3 regions of the Sporosarcina trichiuri genome follow, and region 2 is predicted to be linked to each of the others. Evidence: riboswitches for the same ligand, from Rfam matches in the RefSeq annotation. Region 2 holds a riboswitch; each other region holds the start of a gene.
What was found. Region 2 has a riboswitch for S-adenosylmethionine ahead of QWT68_RS15280 (cyclase family protein). Riboswitches for the same ligand answer to the same signal wherever they lie in the genome.

Region 1 (5,340 bases), 380 kb from region 2:
GGACTATGTGAAAAACGAAGTGCTGCCGGTCGTCGAGAAACTCGAGAACCATGAATTCGAGCATTCCGTCCGTCTGCTGAAGTCGGCTGGGGACCTCGGCCTTCTCGGCGCTGACGTACCGGAAGAATATGAGGGTCTCGGTCTCGACAAGATCTCCTCGGCACTCATTTCAGAGAAGATGGCCGTCGCGGGCGGCTTCTCGATCACGCACGGCGCCCATGTCGGAATCGGGACACTGCCGATCGTCCTGTTCGGGAACGAAGAGCAGAAGAAGAAGTATCTGCCGAACTCGGTTGCAGGTGACAAGATCTCTGCATATGCGCTGACGGAACCGGGCTCGGGGTCGGATGCGCTTGGTGCGAAGACGACTGCAAAGCTGAACGACGCCGGCACACACTATATTCTGAACGGTGAAAAGCAATGGATCACGAACGCAGGGTTCGCAGATGTTTTCGTCGTCTATGCGAAAGTGGATGGCGAGAAGTTCTCGGCGTTCATCGTCGAGCGTGAATTCCCGGGCGTGTCGGTCGGTGCGGAAGAGAAGAAGATGGGCATCAAGTCTTCCTCCACACGGACACTCATCCTGTCTGACGCGGAAGTGCCCGTCGAGAACCTGCTCGGCGAGATCGGCCGTGGCCATATTATCGCATTCAACATCCTCAACATCGGCCGCTACAAGCTCGGTGTCGGGACAGTGGGCGGCGCAAAGCGTGCACTCGAACTCGCGATTTCGTATGCGAACGAGCGCAAGCAGTTCAACACGCCGATTTCTTCGTTCAACTTGACGAAGGAGAAGATCGCAACGATGGCGGCACGTCTGTACGCGACGGAAAGCCTGATCTACCGCACAGTCGGTTATTTTGAACAGCGGCAGAGCCAGATGACGGCAGAGCAGCAGAAAGACGGGAAAGCGATCGCTGCAGCGATTGCCGAGTATGCGATCGAATGCTCCATCAACAAAGTCGTCGGATCGGAAACACTCGATTACATCGTCGACGAAGCGGTCCAGCTGCATGGCGGCTATGGCTACATGCAGGAATACGAAGTGGAGCGCGCCTACCGCGATTCACGCATCAACCGGATCTTCGAAGGTACGAATGAAATCAACCGGATGATCGTACCGGGCACGTTCATGAAGAAAGCATTGAAAGGCGAGCTGCCTCTGCTGCAGCAGGCCCAGGCCCTGCAGGAAGAGCTGCTTATGATGATGCCGGAAGAGCCCGGTGACGAGCCGCTCGCACAGGAGCGGATGCTCGTGAAGAACGCGAAGAAGATCGGTCTCCTTGCAGCCGGCCTTGCCGCGCAGCGTTTCGGCACGAAGCTGGAAGAAGAGCAGGAAGTGCTTGTCAACATCGCGGACATCGCGAACAACATCTTCGCCATGGAGTCGGCACTGCTGCGCGCGGAGAAGGCGGTCGATAAGAACGGTCCGGAAAAAGAGCGTCAGAAAGTCCTGTATACGGAAATCTTCTGCCAGGAAGCATTCGCCGCCATCGAGCGCGATGCGAAGGAAACCTTGTACGCCGCAGTGGACGGCGACAACCAGCGCATGATGGTGTCGGCATTGCGCAAACTGACCCGGTCCAACCCGTACAACATCATCGCGAAAAAGCGCGAAGCATCCGAGAAACTGATCGATGCTGCACGCTATGTCGTCTGATAAGGGATAGGCCTGATGAGCATCCAGACTGCCGCTCGGCAGTCTGGGTGTTTTTGCGGTACACTTATCACCATGGAGGTGACTGGAATGGACGTGACGTATTACGGATACCCGAAGTGCACGACATGTAAAAAGGCGGAGAAATGGCTGAAGGAGAACGACATTTCATATGCGGCTGCCAATATCGCGGAAGAGCCGCCATCCGCTGGTGAACTCAGGCAGATGGTGGAGACGTCGGGTCTGCCCCTCAAAAAGTTCTTCAATACGAGTGGCCAGAAGTACCGGGAACTCGGTCTGAAAGACAAACTCCCGGCAATGTCCGAGGATGAACAGCTGGCACTGCTTGCCTCAGAAGGCATGCTCATCAAGCGCCCGCTCGTGACGGACGGAGAGAAAACGACTGTCGGATTTGCGGAACAGACGTTTGAAGACACCTGGAAATCCTGAGTTCATTTCTTGTCTTTCACGGACGGCTGTGGCAATATGAAATTAGACATTTAATTTGATAGCTGGAGGGAAATGGAATGAGCACACCACAAGGTTTGAAGTACTCTGAAGAGCATGAATGGGTAAAAGAAGAAGACGGTAAATACCGGATCGGGATCACACATTTCGCACAATCCGAACTCGGCGATATCGTATTCGTGGAACTGCCGTCGGTCGGCGATGAATTGAAATCGGACGAGCCGTTCGGCAGCGTCGAATCCGTGAAGACAGTATCTGAACTGTATGCACCGATCACAGGCAAAGTCGTCGAAGTCAACGAAGACCTCGAAGACAGCCCGGAACTCGTCAACGAGTCTCCATACGAAGGCGCATGGATGGTCGTCGTGGAAGCGTCCAAGCCGGAAGAACTCGATGAGCTCATGTCGGCGGAAGACTACGACAAGATGACTGTCGGAGAATAACAGCAGCAAACAGACGCCGGGCAGCTCCGGCGTTTTTTCTTTTTGACCAGCATGTATCAGAAAGCGGGGAAGACGCCATATGGAACAATGGTCATACCGTGAATGGAAAGAGATTACGGAAAAGGAGGACCTGTGTGCATACTACTTATACACGCCTCTTTGCGGCACATGCGCGGTCGCTTCCAGGATCCTCTCCGTCGTGACCGAACTGAAACCTGATCTTGTCATCGGGAAGGCCGACTTGAATTATCAAGAACAAATCGCAGAAGATTATCAGGTGGAGAGTGTGCCCTGCCTGCTCATCCATCGTACCGGGCAGCCGGTGGAGAAAGTCTATGCCTTCCGGTCCGTCCAGAATATCCTCGAAAAACTCAGTTGACACCTGGGAACCCCTATGGTATAACTAGTAGCAACCAATTGAATAGCTGACTCTTATACAGAGTGGTGGAGGGAAGTGCCCTATGAAGCCCGGCAACCGTCAAATTTTTTGAAATGGTGCCAAGTCACACAAAGCGCATGCTTTGAAAGATGAGAGATCGGTTGAACGCACATAATTTTTCGCGTACACCTTTCTGTGAATCTGCAGAAAGGTGTTTTTGTTTTTATCCGCCAAGCGGACAGAACGACTTATTTGAATGAACGGTGAGGTGGAGCGGGATGATTCAACTAACGAATGTCAACAAGCGGTTCGGCACCGCGGCGTCTGGCATCAAAGCTGTCGATGACGTCACGCTGACGATCGAAGAAGGCCGTATTTACGGCATCATCGGATACAGCGGCGCCGGCAAGAGTACGCTGATCCGTCTGCTGAACGGATTGGAGCGGCCGACAGAGGGCTCTGTCGAAGTGAATGGCAGGCTCATGTCGTCGATCGGCGGAAAGGAACTGCGCACCGCCCGTCAGAAGGTGAGCATGATCTTCCAGCACTTCAATCTGCTCTGGTCACGCACCGTGAAAGAGAACATCACGTTCCCGCTCGAGATCGCCGGCGTCAAGAAAGCGGAGCGTGAACGGAAAGCGGCCGAGCTGATTGAGTTGGTCGGTCTCGGCGGAAGGGAGAATGCGTATCCGTCCCAGCTGTCGGGCGGCCAGAAACAGCGTGTCGGCATCGCCCGTGCACTTGCCAACGATCCGGAAGTCCTGCTGTGTGATGAAGCGACGTCCGCGTTGGATCCGGAGACGACAGATGCGATCCTCGATCTGCTGACGAGCATCAATGAGCGTCTCGGCCTGACAATCGTCCTGATCACACACGAAATGCACGTCATCCGCAAAATCTGCCATGAGGTGGCGGTGATGGAGCAGGGACGTGTCGTCGAAACAGGCGATGTGCTGGAAATCTTCCAGGCGCCGAAAGAGGCGATCACGAAACGGTTCGTGTCCCAGGTGACCGAGCCGGAAGACGCCAAGAAAGTCATGTCGCTCATGCGGGAGGATCATCCGGACGGCACACTCGTCAAGCTCGCGTTCGTCGGGGAACGGACCGAACAGCCGGTACTCGCCAGTCTGATCCGTGAATTCCCGATTGACGTCAGCATCCTGCAGGGCAACATTTCGCAGACACGCGGCGGCGCATATGGAACGCTGATCCTGCAGCTGACCGGTGAAGAAGCGGCCATCGGCAAAGCGATCGGATACTTAAATGAGCAGGGTGTCCAGACGGAGGTGTTCGGGAAATGATTGAAACGTATCTGCCTAACGTCGATTGGGCGAAAATGTGGGAAGCGACCGCCGAGACGCTCTATATGACGTCCGTTTCCACCGTCTTCACCTTCGTGCTCGGCCTTGCGCTCGGTATCCTATTATTCCTGACATCACCGGGTCATGTGTGGGCGAACCGCCTTGTGAACCTGCTCACAGGATCGATCGTCAATATTTTCCGCTCGATCCCGTTCATCATCCTGATCATCCTGCTGATTCCGTTCACGAAATACCTGATCGGGACGATCCGGGGGCCGATGGCGGCGATGCCGGCACTGATCATCGGTGCCGCGCCGTTCTACGGACGGATGGTGCTGATCGCTCTGCAGGAGATTGACAAAGGGGTGCTTGAAGCGGCCCGGTCAATGGGGGCGAAGACGTCCACCATCATCTTCAAAGTTCTGCTGCCTGAATCGATGCCCGCGCTCATCTCGGGCATCACGGTCACGGCGATTGCACTCGTCGGCTATACGGCGATGGCGGGCATCATCGGCGCAGGCGGACTCGGCACACTGGCCTTCCTGGACGGTTTCCAGAGGAGCCGCACCGACGTCACGCTCGTGTCCACGGTACTCATCCTCATCGTCGTCTTCATCCTCCAGTTCGCTGGGGACTGGGCAGTCAAAAAGCTCGACAAACGCTGATCCGGCATTACCAGGCATCACAGCCTGCATTATAAAAATACAGTAAAGGGAAGTGGAATGGATGAAAAAACTGTTGACAGGTATTTTACTCGCTGTGCTCGTTCTGGCACTGGCGGCTTGCGGTACGAAAGATGATAAGAACGGCAGCGCAGGCGGTTCAGACGAAGAATCAAAAACAATCAAAGTCGGGGCATCCAACGTGCCTCACGCTGAAATCCTTGAAGAAGCGAAACCGCTGCTAAAAGAGAAAGGGTACGATCTTGAAATCGAGACATACCAGGACTACGTGCTTCCGAACAAAGATCTGGAGTCAGGGGACCTGGATGCGAACTACTTCCAGCACATTCCGTATTTGGAGACACAGATTGCGGACAACGGCTATGATTTCAAGAATGCCGGCGGTATCCATATCGAACCGATCGGTGTC
Region 2 (5,340 bases):
TCGACGCCCCCGATCACAGCGGCCCGGGCCCCCCATACAGCCGCATCCATCTCCTGGGCCCTCCTGCTGCCGAACTCCATGACCTGCTCGTCTTTCACCACTTGCTTGATGCGGCTCGCTTTCGTCGCGATCAGCGTCTGGTAATTGACGATGTTGAGGAGTGCCGTCTCGATCAGCTGCGCTTCAGCCAGCGTCGTCTCCACGCGCATGATCGGCTCGTTGCCGAAGACGGTTTCCCCTTCCTTCATGGAATACAGATCCCCCGTGAATCGGACGCCTCTCAGATAGTCGAGGAAATCCTCCTTATAATGCAGCTCTTCCTTCAAGTAATCGATATCGCTGTCAGTGAACCGGAGCTTGCGTAAATAATCGAGCACCCGCTCGAGTCCTGCGAAAACGGCATACCCGTTGCCGAAGGGGAGTTTCCTGAAATACAGCTCGAAGACCGCCTTCTTGTCATGGATGCCTTCAGCCCAATACGTTTCCATCATATTGATCTGATACAGGTCTGTATGTAGTGCCCAGCTGTCATCTGTATACTTTGAGCTCACGTCTATTCGCCTCTTCCGATTTGTTCTGTAGGAATGCTTGTCCATCCCTTTACCCTTTTCAACCGATTTCCTAACTGCTTCAACTGAACAGTTTCAGGCCGGCTGCACTTGCAATGATGCATGCCAGAAACAGCATTCGTTTCCAGCCTGCGGATTCCCCGAACAGCAGGATGCCGATCAGGACGGCACCGGCAGCACCGAGCCCTGTCCAGATTGCATACGCAGTCCCCATCGGAATCGACCGCATCGCCAGCGACAGGAAAACGAATCCCCCGCCGAATGACACGATCAGCAGAGCAAGCCGTCCCAGTGTCTTCTTCTGTATGAACCAGTTGATGCACATGACTCCGAAAATTTCACCGAAGCTTGCGATCACGAGATATATCCACGCCACCTCATGCACCTCCCTCTTCCGCATCACTCGGACCGGTTGTCAGCTTGATGCCGATCACCCCGACCAGGATCAGCCCGATGAACAGCAGGCCGACCGGCTTCAAGTGTGTGCCGAATACAAGAGTATCGACCAGCACGATTGCCGCCGCCCCGCTGCCTGTGAACACCGCATAGACAGTCCCTGACGGAATCGTTTCGCATGCTTTGATGATGAAGAAAAAGCTGAAGATAATGGCAAGCGCTGTTCCTGCCCATTCAAGAGGTGTGTCTGCATGGCGGAGTCCGACGACCCAGAACACTTCAACGACCGCTGCAAGAACCACATAGATCCAAGCCAACTGAAAAACCTCCGTCCCTCTTTCCTTGCTATAGAGGAGTATACCAAACTTCTCAACAGGACAACTGTAAAATCATTGTTGCTTTCTTCCGCCGCGCATGATACTATCTATTTACAGTTTTCGAACAATTTAATAAACTTCTCATTCAGAGAGATGGAGGGACTGGCCCGATGATATCTCAGCAACCAGCCGTAACGGCCGAGGTGCTAACTCCAGGGAGTGCCGACTGCGCTCCGAAGATGAGAGCTGACATACTGTGTATTCAGAGAAGACCCTCATCTGCTTGGGGGTCTTCTTTTTTTCATTCAACAGCAGCCGGGTTGCCGGCAATAAACGATGAAGGCGGGATTTGAGATGACGACACAAACACAAACTGATGTACTGACTGCACTGGCAGCATTGAAATCGAAAGAGTGGGTGGATCTGACGCATACGTTCGGTCCGGACTCCCCTCATTTCTTCATGTTCGAGAACGCCGAGTTCAAGACGCTGTTCAGCCATGATGACGGGTTCTTCGCCCAGCAATTTTCGTTCGCGGGCCAATACGGCACCCATATCGACGCACCGATCCACTTCGTACGCGACACACGGTACCTGAATGAACTGGAACTGAAAGAACTTGTGCTGCCGCTGATTGTCATCGATCAATCGGAGAAAGCGGCAGCAGACCATGATTTCACCTGCTCGAAGCAGGACCTTCTCGCATTCGAAGAAGCAAATGGCCCGATCGAATCGGGTACGTTCGTCGCACTGCGGACGGATTGGAGCAAACGCTGGCCGGATGAAGCCGCTTTTTGCAACAAAGACGAGGACGGGAATAACCGGATTCCCGGCTGGGGTCTGGATGCACTGAAATTCCTGTTCGAGGAACGCGGTGTGAAAGCGGTCGGTCATGAAACGTTCGATACCGATTCAGCCGCGGATTTCAGGAGAAACGGCGCCCTCCATGGGGAATATTATGTCCTGGAACAGGATACGTATCAGGTTGAGCTGCTGACCAATCTCGACAAACTGCCGACGCGCGGCGCTGTCATCTTCAACATCGTGCCGAAGCCTGAAAAAGCGTCCGGCTTCCCTGTACGATCGTTCGCCATCCTGCCATAACAAAAACGCTCTGCCCGATCATCGGCAGAGCGTTTTTGTTATGCTTTCTTTCCGTGGATTTCCGTCATGCGCTCATAGAAATCGACGAAATTGCTGACGACCGAATCGAGGAATGCGACAGTCGGCTCATCCGTAAGCTCGTCGTCCTCGCTCAGCTTGTTATGGATCGAACCGATGTACACTTCGTTATTCGGTAGGATGAGCGGTGAAAGGCCGGGATTGGACAGGATCTCCCGCAAGTGGATCTGCGCCCGCACACTTCCGAACACGCCCATCGAGGAACCGACGATGAATGCCGGCTTATCGCGCAATGTCGCTTCCCCGCCGCGGGACAGCCAGTCGAGGGCATTCTTCAAAGCGCCCGGAATGGAGAAATTGTATTCCGGTACGGCGAAGAGGACAGCGTCCGAATCTTTGACATCTTCCTTGAACGCGCGAGCACCTGACGGCGGATCGTTCTCGATATCGACGGAAAACATTTCGACATCATTAATGGACACGGGTGTAATGTCAAGCTTGTCCGCATAGCGTTTCTGCATGAAATTGATAAGACGTCTATTGTAGGAAGCCGAACTTGTACTTCCGATGATCGCTTTTACACGAATTGGCATAGTGGAAAACTCCTTTTGATTTATCTTTATTTCAACATATTTTATCGTATCACGTTTTTCGGGCTGCCATAACTATTTTGCTCATCCTCCGCAGATTTATCCGCACTCCCTCCACAATATTGCCCGGGATGGTGATTTTCGGCCCACTTCTTCTGTCTTTTACATTATCGTTAAGAAGATTTAAATGGTTTCCATTAAAAATATGTTTACATTCCCTTAACATAGGGTATTAAACTATTACGCTTATTTTTAATGTTAACGATTTTTATATATATTGGAGGAGTGTAATATGGCAAAAACAATCTGTATGATTTCAGACCATGGCGATCCGCTGGCATCCCTGGGGACAAGTCAGGCTGGAGGACAGAATAATTACGTGAAGCAGCTGGCTTTGGCACTGGATGCCCGCGGGCATTCTGTCGATGTGTTTACACACTGGGCTGACGAAACGGCTCCTCAATTCGAATCGTTCGGACAGCGCTGCCGTGTCATCCGGGTGGCTGCCGGCCGGAAAGGGTTCGTCGCAAAAACGAAAATGATACAGCTCCTTCCCGCGTTTCTTGCTGAAATGCTGACTCTGCAGGATTTTTCCCGATATGATATTCTGCATACCCACTATTGGCTCTCCGGGCTTCTCGGAATACGCCTTACTGAAATGCATTCCATACCCTGGTTCCATACTTCCCATTCGCTCGCCGTTGCAAAAGAACAAGCAACGGGTGTGCGTGAAGCACGCCGTCTGAAAGCGGAACGGGAGATTCTCGCTTCCGCCACTACAGTCATCGCCACTTCACTGACGGAGAAAGCGCTGATCCAGTCGTCCGTGAAACAGCCTGCCCCCATCTCGGTCATTCCGATCGGTGTGGACAGTGCGTTCACGCCTGACAAGCCTTCTCCCCTCCAGCCGATGACATTCACCTTCGCCGGGCGTCTGGAGAAAACAAAAGGCATCTATACGCTGCTCCGCGCATTCAAGCTGTTAACCCATACCAACCTTCTATCCTCCCCAGTTAAGCTCCGTGTCATCGGCGGGGATGAAAAGCAGGTGGACCCGGTTACGAAGCAGCCGATCTCAGAGGAATTGAAGAAGGCGGTACAGGGGATCGAGGACCACGTCGAGTTTCTCGGCTGCCAGCCGCAAGACCGTCTGGCTAAGGAGTTCCGTGACAGTCTCGCCGTCATCGTCCCTTCCTATTACGAATCGTTCGGTATGGTCGCTGCGGAAGCACAGGCCTGCGGAAGCCCTGTCATCGCATCCAAAGTAGGCGGACTCGGCGACATCGTGCTGGATCAGAAAACAGGGTTACAGACGGCTCCCGGCAATGTGAAGGAACTCGCCTCCGCAATGGGATTACTGGCAAAACGACCCGATATCGCCAGACAGCTCGGCCGGAAAGCTGCAGAATTCGCTAAGCAGAATTTCGACTGGACACGCATCGCGAGAAAAGTGGATAAATTATACGAAGGAGCCGGCTATGCACTCAAAGACACATATGTTGGCAACCGATCTTGACAATACGCTGGTCGGCATGCCTGAAGAACTTGAGGAACTGACCATTCTTCTCAAGCAGGAAACGGGAGGCGTCTCGCTGGTCTACGTAACCGGCCGTCATGCGGATTCCGTGAAGGAACTGATGGCAGCCGAACACCTGCCGATACCGGATCTTGTCATATCAGATGTCGGGACAGCCATCTGGCACATGCCTGACTGGAAGGAAGACTCCGCATGGCAGGAAAAGATGACAGCGGATTGGAATCCTGATTCCGTGAAAACTTGCGCGGGACGTTTCCCTTCCCTGCAGTTGCAGAACCTGCCGGATGACCGGCGCGTGTCGTTCACTACGGAAGGCGATACAGCTGCTGTCCGTCAGTTCCGGCAAGCGTTGGAGAAGCAGGCGATTCCTCACGAATTCATCTTCAGTTCCAATCGGGACGTGGATGTGCTGCCGAAGGGGGCCGGAAAAGGGAATGCGCTGGACTATGTAATCCGGACATACGCGCGTCCGGATGTCCGTCTGCTTGTCGCCGGAGATTCCGGAAATGATATCGATATGCTTGATCGTGAGTGGCCGTCCGTCATTGTCGGCAATGCACATCCGGAACTGCAGGCGATATCCGATCGGCAGACCCTGTACCGGGCGGACCGGCACTGTGCAGGCGGTATCTGCGATGCCTGGCAATATTTTTATGGGTCAGCGAACTCAACCGAATATAAACCGAAAAAGCTGTCCGGCAAGTCGTGATCGACTTGTCCGGACAGCTTTTTTCCTGTTGCTTACAATGTGAACTTACGAACGGATTCCTGAAGCCCTTCCGCCATTCGCGCAAGTGTTTCCGAGGCGG
Region 3 (5,340 bases), 1.2 Mb from region 2:
GATATAGGAATCTGTCCGGTGAGCTGACGGTGCTGCCGGCCCACTTCATGGAGATGAACGAAGTGAATGCAAATGGAACGGTGGCGAAGCGCCTGGACTCGCTATTTTCGGATAACCACGGATTGGCTGTCGATGAGGAAGCGGAGTTCCGGAAACTCGTGACAGAGAACCTGCCGCCGCAGCCGAATGCCTATCAGGAAATCCGGAAGACCAACATGGGGATCCTATCCCCGGACGAAGAGTTGCAAAAGGAAATGGAGATCGGGCCAAACCGCTGTGCGGTCCGGTAACAAAACCAATCGAGGAGGAATTCAATATGGAAGCGAACTTATTTTTGGATGCAACAGGGCTGTCGTGCCCGATGCCGATCGTCAAGACACGTAACGCGATGAAAGAACTGCAGGCGGGGGAAATCCTGGAAGTCCGGACGACGGACAAAGGGGCGATTGCAGACCTGACGGCATGGACGCGCTCCGGAGGGCACGAACTGCTCGAACAGACGGAAACTGACGGCGTGCTGACGTTCTTCATCCGAAAAGGAAACTGATGACAAGCAGCTGACAGGAAAGGGGAGGGGACGATGACAGTTACACTGATTGCCGTGCTGTTCGTGATCGGGTTCGCCGGCTCATTCCTGTCCGGGATGGCGGGGATCGGCGGTGCGATCGTGAAATATCCGATGCTGCTGTACATCCCGCCGCTGTTCGGATTGTCCGCGTTCACCGCACATGAGGTGAGCGGCATCACGGCGGTGGAGATCTTTTTCGCCTCCATCGCGGGTGTGTTCGCCTACCGCGGAACGGGGCTGCTGCACAGACAACTGATCCTCTGGATGGGGGGCGCCGTCATCCTCGGCAGTTTCCTCGGCGGTTTGGGGTCCGGTTATTTGTCGGAGCAGACGGTGAATCTCGTCTACGGCGTCCTGGCCGCAGCGGCTGCCGTGCTGCTGTTCATCCCCCGGAAGAAGACCGAGGACCGGCCTGCGGAGGAGGTCACGTTCAATAAGTGGCTGGCCGCCGGTATTGCGTTCGTGATCGGTGCGGCTTCCGGGGTTGTCGGGGCAGGCGGGGCGTTCATCCTCGTACCGGTCATGCTGGCGGTGTTCACGGTGCCTGTCCGGATTGCGGCAGCTTCGTCGCTTGCCATCACATTCTTGTCGTCGATCGGCTCGGCGGCCGGTAAGATTGCAACCGGCCAGATCCTCTGGGGGCCCGCAGCGGTGCTGATCGCCGCAGCGCTCATCGCGTCCCCGCTCGGTGCGAAAGCCGCGCGGAAGACGGATCCCCGTATCATCAAATGGATCCTCGCGGTACTGGTGCTGGCGACAGCGGTCAATATATGGAGCGGTTTGCTGTAACTGATGCCGGCTGACTGGTAGACTGGAACACGGAATTCATCCAGACCGGAGGCCATTATGACGAATCGCAACAAAGGGATCTTACTATTGCTCGCATCGGCGTTCGGCTTCTCCCTCATGACGGCGTTCGTCAAGCTGTCGGGGGATGTGCCGACGATGCAGAAAACGATTTTCCGGAATGGCGTATCCATGGTGATTGCCTTCTTTTTTGTGGTCCATTTCAAGGAGCGGCTGTTCGGCCGCCGTGAGAACCAGGGCCTGCTGTTGCTGCGTTCCGCACTTGGTGCGCTCGGCATCATCCTGTTCTTCTATGCTATCGACCATCTCGTGCTGGCGGATGCGGACATGCTCAATAAGATGAGTCCGTTCTTCACGATCGTGTTCGCGGCGGTCTTTTTGAAGGAGCACGTCAAACCGTTCCAGGTGTACAGCATCCTCGTAGCGTTCCTCGGCACGCTGTTCATCATCAAACCGTCATTCTCGCTCGACATCGTGCCGTATGCGGCCGGCATTTTGTCGGCTGTGTTTGCAGGAGCTGCGTATACGGTGCTCCGCGCACTCGGCAGCCGGGAGCAGTTCTATACGGTCGTGTTTTACTTCTCAGGTTTCACGACAGTTGTGCTGCTGCCGTTCGTGCTGTGGACGTATGAGCCGATGAGTCTGCAGCAGACGATCTATCTGCTGCTGGCCGGGGTGTTCGCGACGATCGGCCAGTTCGGGATCACGCTCGCCTACAAGTTCGCACCGGCGAAGGAGATTTCGGTGTTCAACTATTTCACCGTCGTGTTCTCGGCGATCCTCGGCTTCTTCCTGCTCGGCCAGATCCCCGATTTGTACAGTTTCATCGGCTACTTCATCATCTTCGGTGCGTCGCTGTACATGTTTTTACGGAACCGCGGCGGCGAGGAAGTGCCGGCGGAGCTTGCGAAGAAATGACGCGATGCAATTGATAAACCCCCGTTCTGTGGAATCGATCCACGGAACGGGGGTTTTTCTGTTCATTTCTTCAGCTGTTCGGCGGCTGTCCCGAAGACGTCCTGCAGAAGGTCATTTTTGCGGCGCTCGATTTCCCGCTGGAGGTCGTCCGCCTGCTGCTGCAGCTCGGTGATCTTTTCCAGTTCTTTGCGGATCGCTTTCTTCGACAGCAGATCGCCCTGATCGAAATAGTCGATGTCCGCCTGCACCCGGGCGAGCGTCTGGTGGCGTTTCATGACGCCGGCCATGCTCGTCGGCTGCTTTCGCTGCGCCTTCTCCTTTTCTGCGTACAATTCCTCGATCGTCATCATATCGGTCACTCCTTCTGGATTTGCTGAACAAAAAACCCTCCCCCCGAAAGAGAAGAGCTGCAGTGTGCGCAAATTCCCCTCATCGGCCAGGTTTCCCTGTTGGCAGCAGCACCTTGCGCAAGCGCAGGTTGCTGAGACGTCATCGGGCCAAGTCCCTCGGTCTCTCTGGATAAGAAAAGAGTCGTTCATTCAGTTGAATCCAGTGTAGCACGGAAAGCAGCGTGCGGCAATGGGGCTGTCCGTGGACATATCGGACAGATCGGGGGTTGTATCGGACAGTTGGCGGGATGTATCGGACACATCACCGGGAGTATCGGACAAATGGCGCTGTATATCGGACATTTCGCTGAATTCATCGGCATCCAGGCACAATTCAGAGGGGAATCCCTTGCTCGCCGGCGACTTGTTATGATGGCGAACTCAGCAAACAGCAGGCATGGCTCCTAAGCACTAATTCTGAAAACTTAATTGACAACGATTCTCATTATCAATTATACTCTCAATTATTGAGATTCATTATCAATTACATAATAGGGGGAATGGAAATGAGGAAAACACTATTGGCAGCAGCCACCGCTGCAGGGCTGTTATTGCTTGCGGCGTGTGGTGCTGCGGACAACAATCAGGACAGCGGGAAAGAGCCGGATGTCTCTGCTGAAACAGCAGCCGCATCTGTACAGACTTCTCAATCTCTAGATGTAAATGAGAATGGAACGATAGAATTCCAGGATGCAGCAGGCGAGACGGTTTCATTCGAGGAGGCACCGGCATCTGCAGCGGCACTCAGCGGAGGGGATCTCGACATGCTGCTTGCGCTTGGCGCGAATGTCGTCGGCCGCCCGTCTTCCCAAGGGCCGGCTGCTGATGAACTGAAAGAGATCCAGGAGATCGGCAATCCGCACCAGCCGAACTTCGAGAAGATCGCGGAAGTGCACCCGGACGTGCTCGTCGCGTCCGCGAGTTTCAAGCAGCATGCGGCGAATCTCGAAGCACAGGGAACGAAAGTTGTCTACACAGCGGCCAATTCGGTCGATGACATCCTGCAGACGATCGGCAACTTCGGTCAGATGCTCGGCAAACAGGACGAAGCGGAGGAGCTGACAATGCAGATCGAGGATAAGATGGACCAGGCGGCGGGTCAGGCTGAGAAGAGAGGTGTCAAGACGCTGCTCGTGTACGGTGCGCCAGGCTCCTACCTCGCTGCGCTTCCGAACTCCCTGTCGGGGGATCTGCTGGAACGCGCAGGCGGGGAGAATATCGCTTCCGATTTGCCGAAAGAGGACAACTACCCGCAGTATGCGAGCCTGAGCACGGAAAAGATCATCGAGCGCAACCCGGAAGCGGTCATGCTCATCACGCACGGGGATCCGGAAGCGGTGAAGTCCGCATTCGAAGGGGAGATGGCGAAGAATCCGGCATGGAAAAACCTCGATGCAGTTAAGAACGGCAAGGTGACTGTACTGCCATCCCATCTGTTCGGCACGAACCCGGGGACGAAAGTGGCGGACGCGTTTGACGTGATGATTGAAAGCCTGAAGGAAGCGGAAGCCAAATGATCGCAGCCGGAGAACAGCGGACCGCCTGTAGTCCCGCACGTATCCATCCGCTCGCAAAACGGCGTGCAGCCGTACTGATCTCAGGGGCTGTCCTGCTCGTCATCGCGGCAGCGGTCAGCCTGATGGTCGGATCGGTATCGTTTACTTTCTCAGAGATCATGAACGGCCTGCTGAATGCGGATGACTCTCTGGAGCGGCGTATCGTCTGGGAACTCCGGCTGCCCCGGCTGCTGATCGGGCTGATCATCGGCATGTGCCTCGCCGCTTCGGGATCGATCCTCCAGGGGATCATGCGGAACCCGCTCGCGGACCCCGGCATTATCGGAGTATCGTCTGGAGCCGGCCTTGCCGCGACAATCATCATGATCATCTACCCGGCGTACATCATGCTGCTGCCCGCCGCGGCATTCCTCGGCGCGCTCATTACGGCTCTCGTGATCTATGCGATGTCCTGGAAAGGCGGGGCGTCGCCGGTCCGCATCATTCTCGTCGGCGTTGCTGTGAACGCAGTCATCGGCGCAGCGATGAGTGCGCTCATGCTGCTGTACAGCGACCGGGTACAGTCCGTGCTGCCGTGGCTCGCGGGCGGGATTGCGGGTGCAGGATGGGTGCAGCTCGGCTCCATCATCTGGTATGCACTGGCCGCGCTCGTTCTCTCGGTATTCGCCATTCCGCATATCCGGATTTTACGGCTCGGAGACGAAGTTGCAAAGCTGCTCGGCCACAAAGTCGAACGGAGCCGGTTTTACCTGATCATCCTGAGCACCCTGCTTGCGGGGATCGCAGTCAGTGTCGCCGGACTGATCGGTTTCGTAGGACTTGTCGTGCCGCACATCATGCGCTCGCTCGTCGGAGGCGACCACCGGTACTTGCTGCCGGCGTCCGCGATCGGCGGGGCGCTGCTCGTCATCACGGCGGACACGGTCGCCCGGACGGCATTCAATCCGATCGAACTGCCCGTCGGCATCCTGCTGTCGTTCCTTGGCGGGCCATTCTTCCTGTACTTGATTCAGAAACGGAGGGGTTCTTTTGCTGACAGCTGAACAAGTGTGCTACCGGCAGTCCGAGACGTTTGCGCTGGAGGATATCAATCTGACGGTCCGGGAGGGGGAGATTGTGAGCCTGATCGGTCCGAACGGGT

Region 1: linked by a shared signal. The riboswitch ahead of QWT68_RS01810 (methionine ABC transporter ATP-binding protein) and the one ahead of QWT68_RS15280 (cyclase family protein) in region 2 are both predicted to bind S-adenosylmethionine.
Region 3: linked by a shared signal. The riboswitch ahead of QWT68_RS09145 (hypothetical protein) and the one ahead of QWT68_RS15280 (cyclase family protein) in region 2 are both predicted to bind S-adenosylmethionine.

The regions. Positions count from the first base shown of each region.
Region 1 is NZ_CP129119.1:311,827-317,166, forward strand. Features, by position in the region: gene QWT68_RS01790 (acyl-CoA dehydrogenase FadE) at 1-1,660, shown strand, start outside; gene QWT68_RS01795 (arsenate reductase family protein) at 1,748-2,107, shown strand; gene gcvH (glycine cleavage system protein GcvH) at 2,185-2,568, shown strand; gene QWT68_RS01805 (thioredoxin family protein) at 2,648-2,947, shown strand; SAM riboswitch class I at 2,998-3,103, shown strand; gene QWT68_RS01810 (methionine ABC transporter ATP-binding protein) at 3,226-4,248, shown strand; gene QWT68_RS01815 (methionine ABC transporter permease) at 4,245-4,913, shown strand; gene QWT68_RS01820 (MetQ/NlpA family ABC transporter substrate-binding protein) at 4,975-5,340, shown strand, end outside.
Region 2 is NZ_CP129119.1:2,993,072-2,998,411, reverse strand. Features, by position in the region: gene QWT68_RS15295 (nicotinate phosphoribosyltransferase) at 1-551, opposite strand, end outside; gene QWT68_RS15290 (DMT family transporter) at 631-945, opposite strand; gene QWT68_RS15285 (DMT family transporter) at 947-1,282, opposite strand; SAM riboswitch class I at 1,421-1,528, shown strand; gene QWT68_RS15280 (cyclase family protein) at 1,637-2,386, shown strand; gene QWT68_RS15275 (NADPH-dependent FMN reductase) at 2,425-2,997, opposite strand; gene QWT68_RS15270 (glycosyltransferase) at 3,287-4,510, shown strand; gene QWT68_RS15265 (HAD-IIB family hydrolase) at 4,473-5,240, shown strand; gene QWT68_RS15260 (methyl-accepting chemotaxis protein) at 5,273-5,340, opposite strand, start outside.
Region 3 is NZ_CP129119.1:1,763,525-1,768,864, reverse strand. Features, by position in the region: gene QWT68_RS09165 (MBL fold metallo-hydrolase) at 1-290, shown strand, start outside; gene QWT68_RS09160 (sulfurtransferase TusA family protein) at 317-547, shown strand; gene QWT68_RS09155 (sulfite exporter TauE/SafE family protein) at 581-1,357, shown strand; gene QWT68_RS09150 (DMT family transporter) at 1,415-2,293, shown strand; gene QWT68_RS09145 (hypothetical protein) at 2,356-2,643, opposite strand; SAM riboswitch class I at 2,720-2,819, opposite strand; gene QWT68_RS09140 (ABC transporter substrate-binding protein) at 3,189-4,199, shown strand; gene QWT68_RS09135 (FecCD family ABC transporter permease) at 4,196-5,242, shown strand; gene QWT68_RS09130 (ABC transporter ATP-binding protein) at 5,229-5,340, shown strand, end outside.